Regions from separate parts of the Streptomyces sp. NBC_00386 genome, predicted to be linked through region 3. Evidence: riboswitches for the same ligand, from Rfam matches in the RefSeq annotation. Region 3 holds a riboswitch; each other region holds the start of a gene.
What was found. A riboswitch is a leader RNA that binds a small molecule or an ion and turns the genes downstream of it on or off. The one in region 3 is predicted to bind cobalamin.

Region 1 (4,751 bases), 3.8 Mb from region 3:
GGAGACGTTGCCGGAGGTGCCGACGACCAGCCCGTCGGTGACCGTGCGCCGGGCCGTGGAGACCAGTTCGTCCCAGGCCCGCCGGAGGGTGTCCCGCGCGTCCGGCCCGTCGCGCTCGTCGCGCTCGTGGGCCTCGGCCGTCGTCCGTGCGTGTTCGTGCCCGACCCGTGCGTCCCGGTGCGGCTCAGTCATGACGCGATCCTGCCAGGCACCGCTTTCCACGCACCCCGCGCGAGCGGGCTTCGGGGCGACCGCGGGCCGCCAACAGCACACGGTTGTATGTGATTTGCATCACATCACACCGAGGGAGCGCCCACGCTGCCCCGGTCGGGCATTTGCCGCGGATCACACCCCGTGGCCGGGCCGCTACGGCCCGACTGGACTCGGACTCCATCCACAGAGTGACCCTTTCGGGCTTCCGGGCGCTGTGACCACGGCTACAGCCTGCGGGTGACGGGGATCTCACCGCTCAAACCCGCCCCGACCGGGACGGTCCACCACGAGCTCCGACCCCAAGCGGAGTACGGAATTCCGCATCCGTTCGAACCTGGCGAGCCGCCCATCGACGTAAGCGGAATGACGATCCACTGTTCAGGACACCGTCAAGTCCGACTCAGTTCATCTTCCGTTCACCCAGGTTGCCTACGGTCCCCCTGCCACTGACGTCCAACAGAAGCCTGGGTAAATGGAACACATCACGCTCCTCCTCGGAATCGTGATCGTCACCGCTCTCGTGTTCGATTTCACGAACGGTTTCCACGACACCGCCAACGCGATGGCCACCACCATCTCGACCGGCGCACTCAAGCCCAAGGTCGCGGTGGCCATGTCCGCCGCCCTCAACCTTGTCGGCGCCTTCCTCTCGGTGGAGGTCGCCAACACGATCTCCAAAGGCCTCGTCGATGAATCCGGCATCCAGCCAGAAGTGATCTTCGCCGCCCTCGTCGGCGCGATCCTCTGGAACCTGGTGACGTGGCTCGTCGGACTCCCGTCCAGCTCCTCGCACGCCCTCATGGGCGGCCTGGTCGGCGCCACCATCGCCTCCGCCGGTACCGGCGCCGTGCACGGGGACGTCCTGGTCGGCAAGGTGCTCCTGCCCGCCGTCGCTGCCCCGATCGTCGCCGGTCTGGCCGCGATGTTCGCCACCCGGCTGTCGTACAAGCTCAGTGGCAACGCCGACACCAAGGCCACCAAGAAGGGCTACCGCGCCGGCCAGATAGCCTCCGCGGGCCTGGTCTCGCTGGCCCACGGCACCAACGACGCGCAGAAGACGATGGGCATCATCACCCTGGCCCTGGTCGCCGGTGGCGCCGTCGCTCCCGACTCCGACCCGCCGGTCTGGGTCATCCTCTCCGCCGGTCTGGCCATCGCGCTCGGCACCTACCTGGGCGGCTGGCGCATCATCCGCACGATGGGCAAGGGCCTGACCGACCTCCAGCCGCAGCAGGGCTTCGCCGCCCAGACCAGCGCGGCGACGGTCATCCTGGCCTCCTCGCACATCGGTTTCTCCCTCTCCACCACGCACTCGGTCTCCGGCTCCGTGATGGGCGCGGGCCTCGGCCGCAAGGGCGGTGTGGTCCGCTGGTCCACCGCCAAGCGGATGGTCGTCGCCTGGATCCTCACGCTGCCCGCCGCCGCCCTGGTCGGCGCGCTCGCCGAATGGGTGACCGGTTTCGGCGCCTGGGGCACCACGCTGGTCGCCGTGTTCCTGGTCGGTTCGAGCTTCGCGATCTGGCGCCGCTCGCGCCGCGAGGTGATCGACCACAACAACGTGAACGACACCGAGGAGCCCGCCGGTGTGGTGACCACGGCCATCGCCGCCGTCACCCCGCCCCCGGCCGGCACCGTGGCCGAAGGCCTCACGGCCACCATCCCGGCTCCGGCCGAGCCCGCGGCGAACCCGTCGGCGCCGTCCCGAGTGGCCTGAGAACCGAAGGAAGAAACAGCATGAGCATCGACTGGTCAGCCCTCGGGTCCGTCTTCGGGGTCAGCCTCGGAGTGACCGTGGCCCTCGTCGCCCTCTTCACCCTCGGCGTAGCCGGCCTCTCCAAGAAGGAGTCCGCCCAGGGCGGATCCGCGGTCGCGGCGGCCACCGGCGCGTACGTCTGCTTCGCGGCCTGCGCCGCGGCGGTGGCGTACGGCATCTCCCTGATCATCACCAAGTAGCCCGGCAGGCGCCGCCCGGAACCGGGCTGCGCCGAGCGGTACCGCGCGTGGGGTGCGGGACGGATCACCGTCCCGCACCCCACGCGTATGCCGTCCCGCCCCCACGCGTATGTGGGCCTGCGCACACTGTCCCTCCGCAGGTCAACAGCCAGTTGACGGCCGTTCTCACCCCGTGGTGGACTGCCGGAGCCAAGTACGGCGGCATGAGAGGAAGCCGGTGCGAATCCGGCGCGGTCCCGCCACTGTCATCGGGGAAGAAACTCCCCGGGAGCCAGGAACTCTCACCGCCGGTCTCGTCGAACCAGGGCGTGGACACCCTGAGTGAGGACATATCGCCATGCGCGGCTGCCCGTTGCCCGTTTCGCTGAGTACGAGGGTTCCGCTCCACCCCACGGCCGGCTGACCCCGTGCGTGCCGATCGCGTCTTCGCGTACGGCGCCGCCGCCGGCCTCCTCGGCGACCTGCTGCTCGGCGATCCCCGCCGAGGGCATCCGGTCGCCGCGTTCGGGCGGGCCGCCGCGGTCGTGGAGCGGACACTGTGGCGGGACCACCGCGGGTGGGGCGCCCTGCACACCGCCGTCTGCGTCGGCGGTGCCACCGGACTCGCCGCGCTCGCGAGCCATTGCGTACGCGGCTCACGTACCGCCTCCGTCGCCCTGACCGCCGCCGCCACCTGGGCCGTCGTCGGGGGAACCTCCCTCGGCCGCGAGGCGCGGGCGGTCGGCGGCGCGCTCGCGGCCGGTGATCTCGACGCGGCCCGGGAGCGGCTGCCGCACCTGTGCGGACGCGATCCGCAGGCGCTGGACGCCGACGGCGTCGCGCGCGCCGTCGTCGAGTCCGTCGCCGAGAACACCTCCGACGCCGTCGTGGGCGCCTTGGTCTGGGGCGCCGTCGGCGGTGTGCCGGGACTTGTCGCCTTCCGCGCCGTGAACACGCTCGACGCGATGGTCGGACACAAGTCCCCCCGCCACCGGCGCTACGGCTGGGCCTCCGCCCGGCTCGACGACGTCGCCGGCTGGCCCGGAGCCCGGCTGACCGCCGTCCTCGCGGCCGTGGCCGGATCCGACCCGCGCGGTGCCGTACGCGCCTGGCGCGCGGATGCCCGCAAGCATCCGAGCCCCAACGCCGGGCCCGTGGAGGCCTCGTTCGCGGGCGCGCTCGGTGTGCGGCTCGGCGGCACCCTCTCGTACGGCGGACGCGTCGAGCACCGGCCCGTGCTCAACGGCGCGGGGCGCGCCGTCCACGTCCACGACATCGAACGGGCCGTACGGCTCTCCCGGCGCGTCGGCTGGCTCGCGCTCGGCGTGAGCGCCGCCGGCCGGATTCTGCTCACCGGAACCGGACGGGTTCCGGCCACCAGGAAGGGACGCACCGCATGAGCGGCGGGCTGCTGATCGCCGGAACCACCTCGGACGCCGGCAAGAGTGTCGTGACCGCCGGGATCTGCCGGTGGCTGGCGCGCCAGGGCGTCAAGGTCGCGCCCTTCAAGGCGCAGAACATGTCACTGAACTCGTTCGTGACGCGCGAGGGCGCCGAGATCGGGCGGGCGCAGGCCATGCAGGCGCAGGCCGCCCGCGTGGAGCCGACCGCGCTGATGAATCCCGTGCTCCTCAAGCCGGGCGGCGACCGCACCAGTCAGGTCGTCCTGATGGGCAGACCGGTGGGCGAGATGAGCGCGCGCGGGTTCTTCGGAACGGCCGGACCCTCGGAGCGGCCGCCGTCGGCCGAAGCGTCCGCCGCGTCCGCCGGGGACAGGCTGCGCGGGGGACGCCAGGAAGCACTCCTGGCGACCGTCCTCGACTGTCTGGCTCAGTTGCGGGGCACGTATGACGCGGTGATCTGTGAGGGAGCCGGCAGCCCGGCCGAGATCAATCTGCGGCGCACCGACATCGTCAACATGGAGGTGGCGCGGAACGCGGGGCTTCCCGTGCTCGTCGTCGGCGACATCGACCGGGGCGGGGTGTTCGCCTCGTTCTTCGGGACGGTCGCGCTGCTGTCGCCCGAGGACCAGGCGCTCGTCGCCGGGTTCCTCGTCAACAAGTTCCGGGGCGACGTCAGTCTGCTGGAGCCCGGTCTCGACATGCTGCACGGCCTGACCGGGCGGCGCTCCTACGGCGTCCTGCCCTTCCGGCACGGACTCGGCATCGACGAGGAGGACGGCCTGCGCGTCTCGCTGCGCGGGGCCGTCCGCGAGTCGGCCGTCTCCTCCCCCGTCGGCGAGGACATCCTGCGGGTCGCCGTCTGCGCGGTCCCGCTGATGTCCAACTTCACCGACGTGGACGCGCTGGCCGCCGAACCGGGTGTCGTCGTGCGGTTCGTGGACCGGGCCGAGGAGCTGGCCGACGCGGATCTCGTCATCGTGCCCGGGACCCGGGGCACGGTGAAGGCACTCGCGTGGCTGCGCGAGCGCGGTCTCGCGGAGGCGATCGCGCGCCGGGCCGCCGAAGGGCGTCCCGTGCTCGGCATCTGCGGTGGCTACCAGATCCTCGGACAGCACATCGAGGACGAGGTCGAGTCGCGCGCCGGTCATGTCGACGGGCTCGGACTCCTGCCCGTACGCGTGCGGTTCGCGCGGGAGAAGACGC
Region 2 (4,751 bases), 3.2 Mb from region 3:
GGCGTGGTCATCACCCACCACCACCCCGACCACCACGGTCTGTCGGGCCGGGTCCGGGAGGCGTCCGGTGCCTGGATCGCGATGCACGCCGCCGACGCGGCGATCGTCCGGCGCACCCGGGAGACCCGGCCCGAGGGCTGGTTCGCCTACATGGCCGCCAAACTGGAGGCCTCCGGAGCCCCGGAGGAGCATGTCGCCCCGCTCCGCGAGGCACCCCGCTCGCTCCGCCGCCCCAGCACCCTGCCCGGCTTCTCCCCCGCGCTGCCCGACCGTGAGATCGTCCCCGGCGAACTCCTGCCCCTGCCCGGCCGCCGGCTGCGTGCCGTCTGGACCCCCGGCCACACACCCGGGCACGTCTGCCTCCACCTGGAGGAGGCCCACCCTGACCGGCTGCCCGGCAACGGACGTCTGTTCTCCGGCGACCACCTGCTGCCGAGGATCACCCCGCACATCGGTCTCTACGAGGACCCGGACACCCACGGGCGCCCTCCCTACGCGACCGGGATCGAGGGCCTCGGGGAGATCGCCGACCCGCTCGGCGACTACCTCGACTCCCTGGAGCGCGTCGGCCGTCTCGCCCCCGCCGAGGTCCTCCCCGCCCACCAGCACGTGTTCACCGACGCCCCGTCCCGGGTCGCGGAGTTGCTCGCGCACCACGAGGAGCGGCTGACCGGCCTGCTCACGCTGCTCTCCGTACCGCTCACGCCCTGGCAGCTCGCCGAACGCATGGAGTGGAACCGCCCCTGGGCCGACATCCCCTACGGATCACGGAACATCGCGGTCTCCGAGGCCGAGGCCCACATCCGCCGACTGGTGAAACTGGGCCGGGCGGAAGCGGTGACGGGCAGCGACCCGGTGACCTACACGGCGGTGTGACACGGCCCCACCGACCCAGCCCGGCCGAGCCCACACCCGGCCTATCACCCAGCCCGCCCGAGCCCACGCACTCCGATCACCCGGCCCGGCGTCACCCGCCCCGGCCGATCACTCAGCCCGACAGCTCCCGCGCTCAGCCGATCGCTCAGCCCAGCAGCTCCCGTATCAACGCGTCCGCCTCGCCCAGGAGTCCGACCTCACGCGTGCTCATCGTCGGGTTGGCCGCCCTGCGCGACCCCGCTTCCACGAGTCCCGCCTCGGTCACCTGGTCCTCGTTCCCGTCGAGCAGCGCCTCCAGCGTCTCCTCGGCCACGCCCCCGATCGCCTCGCCGCCGACGGCGACCTGGGCGAGGATCACGGCGGACATGGCCCAGTCGAGACCGGGTGCCCCCTCCTCCGCGTTGGACCAGTCGATGACCTTCGGCCCGTCCGGGGTGAGCATCACGTTGTCGGGGTGCAGATCCAGGTGCAGCACACGGACGGCGGGGTCGGCGGAGAGCCGCGCGGGCACGACGTGCAGCTTGCGCAGCAGCCTGGCCAGGGTGAGGCCCGCTTCCTGGGCGGAGAGCAGGCCCTGGCCGAAGGCCTCCAGCATGGTCGGCCCGGACAGCCGCTCCATCACCAGGTCCCCGCCGGTCGCGGCCCGCACCCCCGGCACCGGATAACCGTGCGAGCGCACGTGCTGCATCACGGCCGCCTCGGCCGTCGCGTCGCCCCAGCCCTCGCGGTCCCGCCGCAGCACCCACGCCTCGTCGATCTCGTAGACGTCCGCCGAACGCCCCGAGCCGAGCAGTCTCCCCGTTCGCATGACCCGAACCTAGCGGATGTCGCCCAGGTCACTCCGGGCCCGTGCCCCAGGCAACACCCGGCGGAATCCGGGCGGCCGGTAGAGTGTGCGCGTCGTCATCACACCCTTACGAGGAGAAGCCGGTGCGAATCCGGCGCTGACCCGCAACCGTGATCCACTTCGGTGGTGAGCCGGATCGCCTCGCACGGGACGTGACCGGCTCGCGCCCTCGGCAGCCCGCCGACGGCCGGCATCGTCGAGGGATACGGAGCCGGAGCCGCCCGGATACCCCAGCGTGCCCGGTGCTGCCCGGCTCCCCGCAGGGAGAGTCATGTTTGTTCGCCGCACCGCAGCGGTACTGGCCGCCACCGCCGTCATCGGGGCGGTCGTCGCACCGGCCGCCTCCGCCGACTCCTCCCCGTCGCCGTCGCCCTCGGTGGCGCTGCCCTCGGGCCTGTTCGGCTCCGGCGACCCGACCTACGACGGCGTGTGGCGCCAGTCGCTCGCGCTGCTCGCGCAGCACACCGTCGGTGTGCGGCCCGCCGAGAAGGCCGTGGACTGGCTGACCGGCCAGCAGTGCGCGAACGGTGCCTTCGCCGCGTACCGCGCCGACGCGACCGCCGCGTGCGACGCGAAGACGCAGGTCGACACCAACAGCACCGCGGCCGCCGTCCAGGCCCTCGCCGCACTCGGCGGGCACGACGACGCCACCGGCAAGGCCGTCACCTGGCTGAAGTCCGCGCAGAACAAGGACGGCGGCTGGGGCTACATGGCCGGCGGACCCAGCGACACCAACTCGACGTCCGTCGTCATCGGCGCGCTGAAGGCGGTCGGCAAGAAGCCCGCGAGCGTCTCCAAGGACGGCAAGTCCCCCTACGACGCCCTGCTGAAGCTGTCGATGCCCTGCGAGGGCGAGGGCGGCGGCGCCTTCGCCTACCAGCCCGACAAGAAGGGCAAGCTGGCGGCGAACGCGGACGCGACCGCGGCGGGCGTGACGGCCGGCATGGGCCAGGGCTTCGCGGCGGCGACCGGCTACGCGTTCGACCTCACGGGTTGCCACGTCCTCGACACTCCCGACATGGCGACCGCGGCGGGGAACGGCGCCGGCTATCTCGCCAAGGCGCTGGCGAAGACCTCGTACCTGAAGTCCGCGCTCCCCGGCGCCGCGGACCAGCCCGACTACGGCAACACGGCGGACGCGGTCGTGGCCCTGTCGGCCATCGGTGCGACGAAGACCGCGCAGAAGCCGCTCGCCTGGCTGGAGAAGAACTCCGCGGACTGGGCGGCCAAGTCCGGCCCCGCCGCGTACGCGCAGCTGATCTTCGCCGCGCACACCTCCGGCACCGACCCGCGCGACTTCGGCGGCAAGGACCTCGTGGCCCAGCTCAACGCCACCGGCCCGGCGCCGGCCGCGGCGGGCGCCTCGGCGAGCCCGAGCGAGAAGAAGAACGACGAGAAGAAGGACGACGGCAACGGGCTCGGCGTCTGGTGGATCGTCGGCGTCGGCCTGGTCGCGGGCATCGGCATCGGCTTCCTGATCAGCGGCCGCAACAAGAAGCGCCAGCTGTGACCGCCCGTCGGACGACCGCGCCCCTTCTGGCCCTGGCGCTGGCTCTCCTGCTCCTCGTCCTCGGCGGCGCGGGGCAGGCCGGAGCCGTCGGCTACCGCTACTGGTCCTTCTGGGACCTGACCGGCGGGAAGTGGACCTACGCCACCCAGGGTCCGTCGACCGCGCGGCCGTCCGACGGCGACGTCCAGGGCTTCCGCTTCGCGGTGAGCGAGGACTCCCAGCACGCCGTACAGCCGCGCGGGGAGCGGGAGTTCGCCGCGATATGCGCCAAGACGCCCGCCCGGCACGGCAAGAAGCGGGTGGCCCTGGTCATCGACCCGGGTACGGCCGCCGACGCGCCGTCCGGTGAGCAGCCGCCGTCCGCGCGCACCGCCTGCGCCCAGGTCTCCCCCGACGCGAGCACCGCGGAGGCCCTGGCCGCGGTCGCGGGCCCCCTGCGCTACGACACCAACGCCCTGCTGTGCGCCATCACGGGCTATCCGCGGACGGGCTGCGGCGACCCGGTCGCGGCCGGCGGACCGACCGCGTCCGCCCGCCCGCACACCTCAGCACCGACCCGGCAGGGCCCTTCGGTGGGCCTGCTCGCGGGAGCGGCCGCGGTGGCCGTGCTGGGTGCGGCGGCCGTCTGGCAGGCCCGTCGGCGCAGGGGCTAGGCGCAGGTCATGACCGAGTCCGACCGCCCCACCGCCTCCACGGGCGACCGCCCCACGGCGCGATGGGGCTCCGCCCTGCCCGAACGGGACCGGAAACCCCGGGTGTCGGCCCCCAGGCGCCCGGCCCCGGACCCGGACCCGGACGCGAACGCGGATGAGACGACGGCCCCGCCGAGCACCGACCCGGTGGGGCCGTCGCCGAACTCCCGCCCCCGCGCTCTCCCCTTCTCCCTCCCCCGCAGCCGTACGAGCGGCACGAGCGGTACGCGTACCGTCTCCGTCGCGAACCGGGCCGACGCCCTGCACCCCGGGGCCTGGTGGATCTGGGCGCTGGGGCTCGGTACGGCGGCCTCCCGCACCACGAATCCGCTTCTGCTCGCGCTGCTCATGGCGGTGGCGGGGTTCGTGGTGGCCACTCACCGCACCGACGCCCCCTGGGCCCGCTCCTACACCGCGTTCGTGAAACTGGCGGCGGCCGTCCTCGTCATCCGCCTGGCCTTCGCCGTCTTCCTCGGCTCCCCGATCCCCGGCACGCACGTGATCGTCACCCTCCCCGAGGTCCCCCTCCCGCACTGGGCACAAGGGGTGCGCATCGGCGGCCGGGTCACCGCCGAGGGCCTGCTCTTCGCGCTCTACGACGGCCTGAAGCTGGCCGCCCTGCTCGTCTGCGTCGGCGCGGCCAACGCCCTCGCCAACCCGGCACGGCTCCTCAAGTCGCTGCCGGGAGCGCTGTACGAGGCGGGCGTCGCGGTGGTCGTCGCGCTCACCTTCGCGCCGCACCTGATCGCCGACGTCCAGCGGCTGCGCGCCGCGCGCCGGCTCCGCGGCCGTCCCGACCGGGGTCTGCGCGGCCTCCTGCACGTCG
Region 3 (4,751 bases):
AGGCCCGACTTCCAGGCGTAGGAGTACATCGAGGAGAGCTTGCCGATGGTCGGCGTCTCCAGGAACAGGTTCAGCGACTGGGCCTGGTCCAGGAACGGGGTCCGGGCGGCGGCCATGTCGATCAGGCCGCGCTGCGGGATCTCCCACGCCGTGCGGTACAGGTCGCGGACGTCCTGCGGGACCCAGGTGAAGCCCTGCACCGAGCCGCTGGACTCGCGCAGCGCCTCACGGGTCTGCGCGTCCCACACGCCGAGCTTCTTCAGCTCGGCCACCAGGTAGGAGTTGACCTGGAGGAACTCGCCGGAGAGCGTCTCGCGCTTGAACAGGTTCGACACCTGCGGCTCGATGCACTCGTACACGCCCGCGATGGACGCGATGGTCGCGGTCGGCGCGATGGCCAGGAGCAGCGAGTTGCGCATGCCGACCTCGGCGATCCGCTGCCGCAGGGCCGCCCAGCGCTCCGGCCAGTTCAGCTCGACGTCGAAGTGGTCCGGGTGCAGGACGCCACGGGCGGTACGGGTCTTCTCCCAGGCCGGGAGCGGCCCGTTGCGCTCGGCGAGGTCCGCGGACGCCTCGTAGGAGGCGAGCATGATGCGCTCGGCGATCCGGGTGGACAGCGCGCGGGCCTCGGGCGAGTCGAAGGGCAGCCGCAGCTTGAAGAAGACGTCCTGGAGACCCATCGCGCCGAGGCCCACCGGACGCCACTTGGCGTTGGAGCGGCCCGCCTGCTCGGTCGGGTAGAAGTTGATGTCCACGACACGGTCGAGGAAGGTGACCGCGGTGCGCACGGTCTCGTCGAGCCGTTCCCAGTCGATGTCGTCACCGACCACGAACGCGCCCAGGTTGACCGAGCCCAGGTTGCAGACCGCCGTCTCCCCGTCGTCCGTCACCTCCAGGATCTCGGTGCACAGGTTCGAGGAGTGAACGGTGTGACCCGGCTCCGCCGTCTGGTTGGCCGTGCGGTTGGCGGCGTCCTTGAAGGTCATCCAGCCGTTGCCGGTCTGCGCGAGGGTGCGCATCATCCGGCCGTACAGGTCGCGGGCCGGGATGGTCTTCCTGGCGAGGCCCGCCTCCTCGGCCTTGCGGTACGCGGCGTCGAACTCGTCACCCCACAGGTCGACCAGCTCCGGCACGTCGGCGGGGGAGAACAGCGACCAGACGCCGTCCTCGTTCACCCGGCGCATGAACTCGTCCGGGATCCAGTGCGCGAGGTTCAGGTTGTGCGTACGCCGGGCGTCCTCACCGGTGTTGTCGCGCAGCTCCAGGAACTCCTCGATGTCGGAGTGCCAGGTCTCCAGGTACACCGCGGCCGCGCCCTTGCGCCGGCCGCCCTGGTTCACCGCGGCGACCGAGGCGTCGAGCGTCTTGAGGAACGGGACGATGCCGTTGGAGTGCCCGTTGGTGCCGCGGATCAGCGAACCGCGCGAACGGATACGGGAGTACGAGAGGCCGATGCCGCCCGCGTGCTTCGACAGGCGCGCCACCTGGTGGTAGCGGTCGTAGATGGAGTCCAGCTCGTCCAGCGGGGAGTCGAGGAGGTAGCAGGACGACATCTGCGGGTGCCGCGTACCGGAGTTGAAGAGCGTGGGGGAGGAGGGGAGATAGTCCAGGCGGCTCATGAGCCGGTAGAGCGCGGCGACTTCGTCCACCGAGCGGGCGGTGTCGTCCTCGGCGAGGCCGGAGGCCACCCGGAGCATGAAGTGCTGGGGCGTCTCGACGACCTTGCGGGTGATCGGGTGCCGGAGCAGATAGCGGCTGTGCAGCGTGCGCAGCCCGAAGTAGCCGAAGCGGTCGTCGCCCTCGGAGTCGATGAGCGCGTCGAGGCGGGCCGTGTGCAGCCGGACGAACGCGGCCGTGCGGTCGGCGATCAGGCCCTCGCGGTGGCCGACGACGACCGACTCGGAGAAGGTCGTGACGCCCTGGGAGGCGGCCTCCTCGGTGATGGTGATCGCCAGCAGACGGGCGGCCAGCCGGGAGTAGACGGGATCCTCGGAGATGAGACCCGCGGCCGCCTCGGTGGCCAGTTCGCGCAGCTCGGCCTCGTCGGCGCGGGCGGACCGGCCGCGCAGCGCCGCGGCGGCGACCCGGCCGGGGTCGGCGTCGGGGAGGTCGGCGGTGAGATCGGTCAGGGTCCGCAGCAGCGCGGTTCCGGGACCGTCGGTCTTCACCCGGGCCTGCTGCGCGGTCACTGAAGCCGGATCGGCTGGCGCGATGGTCACGTGGGGATCTCCCTCGCTCGGCACGGGGCCTTGCGGGCAGGAGCGGGGCACACGGGAGCGCTTCAGGGCAGCAGCGCACCGCGCGTCCACCAGCCCATTCCGCGAGGCCCGGACGTCGTCGGCACCCGGGCCGGACGGCCGGGGCGCGCTGTCGGCAGGTCCTCGGACTGACACGAGAGCGGGCCCGCACACACGCGAACACGCACAAGTACACCGTTGCGGGACAGTTCCGGATTCGCACCGGATTCCCCTGCGGCGACAGCGACCATGAGCATACATCTTGTGCCGGGCTTCGGGACTGCCCCCACATCTTGTGTCCGCTTGGTGCCGAAGAGCGCTACGGAGTGTGTCGGAGCGTCAACTCGTAAGTGAGCAGCCGGATGTCGTCGAGCTCCGGAAGCGGGTTCCGGTCGCGGTCGGGCGTACGGGTGAAGCCCACGCGCTCGTAGACGCGGTGGGCGCTGTGCAGGCTGCCCTGGGTGGACAGCACCACGCGCGTACAGCCGCCCTCCAGAGCCCGTGCCCGCCCGACACAGGCGCGCACGAGGGCTTCACCGGCACCCCGGCCGCGTGCCTCCCGTGCGACCGCGAGCATCCGGATCTCGGCCTCCCCGGCGCGCGCGAAGTCGGCCATGGGGCTGCCGTCCGTCACGAAGGTCACACTGCCGAGCACCCGCTCCCCGTCCACGGCGACCAGCACTTCGGAGACGGCCGCGCGCTCCGCGACGCCTCGCAGCTTTCCGAGGTACGGGTCGCTCTCCCCGAAGTCGAGCAGTCCGTCGCCGAGACAGGCCTCGGCCGTGATCTCGGCCACCGTGGGGTACTCCTCTGGCCGCGCGGGCCGGATGACGATGTCCATGCGGGTGAGTGTGCCCGACCGGCACGGCGACGGGCCGCCGGTTTTCACCGGCGGCCCGTCGTTCCCGGCCGTCGCCCGGACCTGCCCCGTGACCCCGCGGCCAGGACAGGTCTCCGGCTCTCCTAGTGGCTCGCGTCCGCCGTGGCCGGCGGGAGTTCCGTCTCGACGCCCGCGTCGCCCGCGTCGGCCGTGTAGTCCCCGGGCGAGGTCTCGTCCACGCCCTCCGGGGCCTTGAGCGCCCTGAGGGCGAAGGTGAGGACGACGGCCACGGCCACGTTCAGGACGAACGCCGTCAGGCCGATGTAGCCGATCTCCCCGATCCCGGGGATCTCCTTCGAGCTGCCGCCGAAGTGCTTCTGGGTCGGGGAGGCCACTCCGTAGGCGGCGATCGTGCCGTAGAGCATGCCGACCGCCCAGCCGCCCAGCAGCGCCCAGCGGTGGAACCAGCGGGTGAACAGCCCGCCGACCAGGGAGGGGAAGGTCTGCAGGATCCAGATGCCGCCCAGCAGCTGGAAGTTGATCGCGACGGTCTTGTCCATGGTCAGGACGAAGACCAGCGCGCCCACCTTCACCAGCAGCGAGACCAGCTTGGAGACCTTGGTCTCCTGCCGCGGGGTCGCGTCCGGGTTGATGAAGTCCTTGTAGATGTTGCGGGTGAAGAGATTCGCGGCCGCGATCGACATGATGGCCGCCGGGACGAGCGCGCCGATCCCGATGGCGGCGAAGGCGACGCCGGCGAACCAGTCGGGGAACATGTTCTCGAAGAGCTGGGGGATGGCGAGCTGGCCGTTGGTGACCTTGACGCCGGCCGCGATCGCCATGAACCCGAGCAGGGCGAGCAGGCCCAGCATCAGCGAGTACAGCGGCAGGATCGTCGTGTTGCGGCGGATCACCTCCCGGCTGCGGCCGGACAGTGTGGCCGTGACCGAGTGCGGATACATGAACAGCGCCAGCGCCGAGCCGAGCGCGAGGGTGGCGTACGTCCACTGGCCCGCCTCGGCGGGGACGAGCCCCCCGGCGCCCGCGGCCGTGTACTTGTCGCTCGCCGCCTTGAAGATCTCGTCGAAGCCGCCCAGCTTGATCGGGATGTAGATGACGGCCACCGCGATCACGATGTAGATCAGGGCGTCCTTCACGAACGCGATCAGAGCGGGGGCCCGCAGGCCCGAGGAGTAGGTGTACGCGGCCAGCACGCCGAAGGCGATGAGGAGCGGCAGGTCCTTGACGAACCAGTTGGCACTGTCGCCGCCGCCCACGCCCATCACGTCCAGGACGGCCTGGATGCCGACGAGCTGGAGCGCGATGTACGGCATGGTGGCCAGGATGCCGGTGACGGCCACGGCGAGGGACAGGCCCTTGGAGCCGAAGCGGCCGCGCACGAAGTCCGAGGTCGTGACATAGCCGTGCCGGTGGGAGACCGACCACAGGCGGGGCAGGAAGGTGAAGATCAGCGGATAGACCAGGATCGTGTACGGCACGGCGAAGAAGCCGGCCGCGCCCGCCGCGTAGATCGCCGCGGGCACCGCGACGAAGGTGTACGCCGTGTAGAGGTCGCCGCCGAGCAGGAACCAGGTCACCCAGGTGCCGAAGGACCGTCCGCCCAGGCCCCACTCGTCGAGGGTGTGCTCGTCGGCGGCTCTGCGCCAGCGCGCGGCCAGGAAGCCCAGGACCGT
Region 4 (4,751 bases), 6.2 Mb from region 3:
CGGCAACAGCGGCCGGCGGGCGGGTGCGAGGGTCGGGTGGGCCTGTTCGCTCAGCCAGGCGCCGATCGTCCGCGCGTCGTGTGTGCCCAGGCCCAGCCGCAACACCTGGCCGTCGGGCGTCCGGTAGCGCAGGCCGACCTTCTCGAAGGCGGCCTGACCCATGGTGGTGACCGTCGCGTCCAGGGCCTCGCCGCCGCGCGGCAGGGCAGTGGCACTGCCGGAGCGGTCGAGGAAGACGGGTCCGTCGAGGCGCGGGTCGGCCAGCAGTCGGCCCTTGCGGCCGTCGAGTCGGCAGCGGAAGTGAACGGCCCGGCCCGCTGCCAGGCCGTGGCGCCTCCTTGCCGCCGCCCATCGAGCCAGCCCGGCCATGGCCAAGGGGGCCACCACGAGGGCCACAAAGCTGCCGATCATCGATTCTGTCGTCTCTTCGCTGTGTTTGATTGATGTGAGTGAACGAAGAGTACGAGCGCTGCCAGAGACTCTGGCCCCAGGGGTGACCCCGTGGTGCCTCGTCCGAGTTCATCGGATGACGCGAACCCCGCCCTTCCCGCGGAGACCGCCGCACCATGATGACCGCGAGGGCGGCCGACAGGATGTACGACGCGGTCCGGCCGACGAGGTCCGTCGTACCCCTCGGATCGGGTGAACGGGCACTGGCAACAGCCACGGCACCACTGACCAGGGGCCCGCCAACCGGCCCTTCAGCGACTGTCAGGCAGCTCCTGACCAGCGGAAACCTGAAGTCGCCGACGTCGAACGGTCGGTACACCTATCGCCCGAGCCAGGCCTGAAAGCGCCTGTGCACTTCACCGCAATGACCATCGCCTGATGCGTGGACGTTGTCTGGGGTGAAGATGGAGCCGTAGGGGCCGGAGTTGAGCGCACAAGCTTCTCGGACAGGCTGCAGAGCGTAGTAGCCGAATGCGACCAGTGCCACGACCAGCAGGGTGGACAGCAGGTAGCGGTAGCGGCGGACTGTCGGGGAAGGCACGACGTGATCCTACTGACGCTTCACAAACACCCGTTGGGCGGCGTGGTGACAGCGGCGCTTCCTCCAACCTCACCGGAGAGACTGTCAGATGCAAAGGCGGCAGCATCGTGTACGGGAAATGCTCGTGTCCACTCCGACGGCATCGACCTCACCAATGCCGCCGCCACCGCCATCGGCCCGGGTTGCCGGGTCTGCGAACGCCTCGACCGCCCCCAGCGCGCCGTACCGCCCCTCGGCCGGTCCCTGCGGATCGACCAGAACACCAGCACGTTCGTCCCGTACCCCGTACCCCGTGACCGATCGCACGAACTGACGGTACGACGGACTTGATAGCCTCATCAGGCCAGTTGAGCCTCATCCGAGGCCAGGGAATCCGGTGCGAATCCGGAACTGACGCGCAGCGGTGAGGGGAACGGGCGGGGCACGCGAGCCACTGGGAGACCGGGAAGGCGCCCCGTCCGGACGAACCCGAGTCCGAAGACCTGCTGGCACCTCCGCGCCCCGGCGCGGAGGACATCCACAGTCCAGGCTCCGCGTACGAGCCCTGACCCCGAGGTCTGCCCGTGCTCCCCACCCCCGCCCGTCACGCCAAACCCGTCCCGCCGGTCACCGCCGTGCCGGTCACCGTCTGCGGCGGCCCGAAGAACGACACCGAGGACGCGACGAAGTCCGCCGCCGCGGGCTACCGGGCGCCGTGCCGCGTCGTCGTCTGCCGGGACTGCTGCTGCGGAAGCCCGAAAGTCACCGGAGTGGATCACGCCCAGCAGACGGCACGCCTGGCCGAGAGCGCACCGGTGCGCATCGCGGCCTGCCTCGGCGTGTGCGAACACGCCAACGTGATCGTCGTCCAGCCCTCCGCCGCCGCACGTGCCGCGGGCGCCCGCCCGGTCTGGCTCGGCCTCGTCAACGACCCCGATGCCACGGACGACATCGCCGCCTGGGTGAAAGCCGGTGGCCCCGGCGTCGCCCCCTGCCCCGACATCCTCGACCTCTACGTCTTCACCCCGCCCCGGAGGGCGCGATGAGCGCGAAAGACGGCCTGGTTGACGCCCGTTCTCTGGTTCGTCGTCGATGCTGGGGCGGCAGTGTCATTGCGCGGGTCGGTGAACTGATGACGATCCGAATTGTTGCGGCGATGCACCATGATGTGACAACTCGTGATGTCGTCGATCCCTGACAGGGAAAGCCACGCGTCGGGCCACGCATCCGGTCACGCATCGTCCGGGAGTGGTTCGCCGGTCTCCAGGAGCGACTTCATGCTTGCCACCACGTTCGGCCAGCCCTGGCTGACCATCTCGGCCAGGCTCGATCCGGGCTCGAATCCGTCGTGTACGACGGTGAGCTTCACGACCTGCGCGGCGGTCTCCTCGATCGTGAAGGTGACCTTCGAGCGGGCCTCGCCGGACAGCTTGGCGAGCAACTCCTCGTCCCAGTCGAAGCGCTTGGCCAGCTCCGGGGTGATGGCGTGCCAGGTGTAGGAGAGCCGGCTGTAGGGCTCGGCCTCCAGCACGACCTGCTTCGGGTCGCTGATCTGCACGCCGTGGTTGTCCCAGGTCATCGGTGAGCCGACGGACCAGTCCGTGGCGAACTCCGTGGACCAGTAGCGGCGGGTGAAGGCGGGCTCGGTCAACGCCTGCCAGAGTTTTTGCGGGGTGGTGCGGATGTAGGTGGTGTAGACGAAGGTCGGCGCGTCCATCGCGGTCTCCTCCAGGGCGAGTTTCAGGTCCGCCAGGGCTTGGACCCTGGTCCGGTCGTAGCGGCTGATCCACCGGTGAGCGATCTCGTGCACGGGCGCTGCGTTGAGGTAGTGCAGCTTCTCCCGGCCCCGCCGCACGGTGGTGACGAGCCCGGCCTCCTCCAGTACCGCGAGGTGCTTGCTGACGGACTGCCGGGCCATGTCGAGTCCTGTACACAACTCGCGCAGGGTCTGCCCGTTGTGTGCGTTGAGCGAGTCGAGCAGTGCGCGCCGCGTCGGATCGGCCAGTGCCTTGAACACCTCGTCCATGCCCGTCCCCGTACCCAGGCCACCGCCTGTCGATATGCAGCCTTCCAGCTGCCTTTAATTTAGGCAGCCAATAGGCTGCATGTCAAGGCCGGCCCCGCAGCCGGACGAGGGTCGCGGGGCCACCGTTCGGCGGTGCCGAGGCCGAGCGAGTTCGCCTGGATACGTATGGACGAAGCACGCGGGAGGGCATCAGGACATCTGGTCCCTGGAGGAACGCGACATCGATGTCTCGGCGCCGCCGACCTGGCCCGATCACCCGCGCGGTGAAGCGCGGTGAAGCGCGACTGAGGATGCTGCGGTACCGGCCGGAGGTGATCGACGGCTGCCTGGCGGGCACTGGCTTGGTCCTCAACACATAGTCAGCGTTGGGGATCTGGTCGAGGTGACCACATGGATGCGGCCGCTTTGCCTGTGTGTCGCACCTGGTCAGCGGTCAGGCGCCGCAGATCCCAGATCAACTCGGCCACGCCGACCGCCGCCGGCTCCTGTGTGTGGGGCTCCTCGGAAGACGGGCCGCCGGTCAGGGCGCCCAGGGCGCCGGCGGGAATGCCCAGCACGGTCCCGAAATCGGCCACGAGGTCGGGGGTCAGCTCCTTGCGGCCGGCGCCCACCATTCCGTACGTGGACGCGGACCAGTACCGGCCGGTCAGGGAGTGGAAGACCCTGGCCATGCCCATCCAATGCAGGTTCCGGTATCTGAGCATCCGGACGAGCAGGGCCCCGGGCGGCCCAGGGGGCGGGACATCGACCCGCGGGAACGCCGGTGACTGCACGACCTTCCGCTGCGGCAACGACCGGACGAGGTGGCGCAACTCGCTCTTCTTCTCCGATGGGAGCTCTACGGCACGTCTCACGACCTGCGGAACCCACCTGCTGGCCTCTGCGTCCAGGGGAGCAAGGTCGTCCGGAACCGTCGCCCCCGCGATCACGAATACGTCTGCGGCATGGAGACCGAGTGCGGGTCCGAGCTGTCGGAGCAGGGCTGGGCTCGGCGCGATGCCGGCGAAGACCCTTTGGAGCTCGGGTTCGGGGACTCCGGATTGCCGTGCCAGGGTGCCGATGTCCAGCTTCCTGTGATCCAGCAGCCTTGCCAGGAGCACACCGAAGCCTGGATATCCCGTCATGCCGCCAGCGTAGAAGGGGGATCACTCACCTGTCCGCTGGTTCAGACGGCATCGGGCAGGGCGAACCCCGTCGCCAAGGCGTCGGCCGGACTGCCGACGCCGCGCGTGACCTCGCAAAAGGCCCCGCGATGGAGCTCTAGGGGCATGCCGGTCCGGGGATTCGGCGTGCTGCTGGTGGTTCGGTAATCGCTGTCGGTGGCCCGCTACTCGTAGCGGTACTTCAGCGAATCCGCCTCCGTCTGCTCGATGTCGGCGATCGTCAGCTCCGGCATCCGCAGTTGAGCCAGCGTCACCTCGGCCGAGGTCGGCTGGGCGTCAGCCGACAGCCACTGGTCCGGCTTCCAGGCCCCGCTGCGCAGGAGTGCCTTGGGGCAGTGCGGGTAGACCTCCTCGATCCCCAGCACCAGCGCACTGGCCGGCGGTTTGCCCACGGCGGTCAGCTGAGACAGCAGCTCCGGGCGGGTGGAGACGCAGGCCCGGCCGTTCACCCTGAGCGTCGTGGTGCGCCCCGGGATGACGAACAGCAGGCCGGCCCGTCCCGTGGTGACGACATTCTGCAGGGTGTCCAGACGCTTGTTGCCGGTCGCGTCCGGTATCGCCACCGTCCGTGTGTCCAGGACCGCGACGAACC

Region 1: it holds a riboswitch for cobalamin, as region 3 does, so the genes downstream of both, OG780_RS31555 (cobalamin biosynthesis protein) here and OG780_RS14900 (ribonucleoside-diphosphate reductase subunit alpha) in region 3, are expected to answer to the same signal.
Region 2: it holds a riboswitch for cobalamin, as region 3 does, so the genes downstream of both, OG780_RS28930 (prenyltransferase/squalene oxidase repeat-containing protein) here and OG780_RS14900 (ribonucleoside-diphosphate reductase subunit alpha) in region 3, are expected to answer to the same signal.
Region 4: it holds a riboswitch for cobalamin, as region 3 does, so the genes downstream of both, OG780_RS42010 ((2Fe-2S) ferredoxin domain-containing protein) here and OG780_RS14900 (ribonucleoside-diphosphate reductase subunit alpha) in region 3, are expected to answer to the same signal.

What each region holds. Positions count from the first base shown of each region.
Region 1 is NZ_CP107950.1:7,195,170-7,199,920, reverse strand. It holds gene OG780_RS31570 (class II aldolase/adducin family protein) at 1-192, opposite strand, end outside; gene OG780_RS31565 (inorganic phosphate transporter) at 686-1,927, shown strand; gene OG780_RS31560 (hypothetical protein) at 1,948-2,166, shown strand; cobalamin riboswitch at 2,326-2,466, shown strand; gene OG780_RS31555 (cobalamin biosynthesis protein) at 2,574-3,545, shown strand; gene OG780_RS31550 (cobyric acid synthase) at 3,542-4,751, shown strand, end outside.
Region 2 is NZ_CP107950.1:6,591,550-6,596,300, reverse strand. It holds gene OG780_RS28940 (MBL fold metallo-hydrolase) at 1-876, shown strand, start outside; gene OG780_RS28935 (phosphotransferase) at 1,022-1,684, opposite strand; cobalamin riboswitch at 1,757-1,902, shown strand; gene OG780_RS28930 (prenyltransferase/squalene oxidase repeat-containing protein) at 1,995-3,233, shown strand; gene OG780_RS28925 (SCO2322 family protein) at 3,230-3,886, shown strand; gene OG780_RS28920 (energy-coupling factor transporter transmembrane component T) at 3,896-4,751, shown strand, end outside.
Region 3 is NZ_CP107950.1:3,429,181-3,433,931, reverse strand. It holds gene OG780_RS14900 (ribonucleoside-diphosphate reductase subunit alpha) at 1-2,219, opposite strand, end outside; cobalamin riboswitch at 2,356-2,504, opposite strand; gene OG780_RS14895 (GNAT family N-acetyltransferase) at 2,557-3,078, opposite strand; gene mctP (monocarboxylate uptake permease MctP) at 3,201-4,751, opposite strand, start outside.
Region 4 is NZ_CP107950.1:9,600,920-9,605,670, forward strand. It holds gene OG780_RS42000 (hypothetical protein) at 1-411, opposite strand, end outside; partial or broken gene OG780_RS42005 (short-chain fatty acyl-CoA regulator family protein) at 1,118-1,321, shown strand; cobalamin riboswitch at 1,305-1,495, shown strand; gene OG780_RS42010 ((2Fe-2S) ferredoxin domain-containing protein) at 1,549-2,016, shown strand; gene OG780_RS42015 (hypothetical protein) at 2,013-2,168, shown strand; gene OG780_RS42020 (ArsR/SmtB family transcription factor) at 2,202-2,996, opposite strand; gene OG780_RS42025 (hypothetical protein) at 3,356-4,120, opposite strand; gene OG780_RS42030 (MSMEG_1061 family FMN-dependent PPOX-type flavoprotein) at 4,324-4,751, opposite strand, start outside.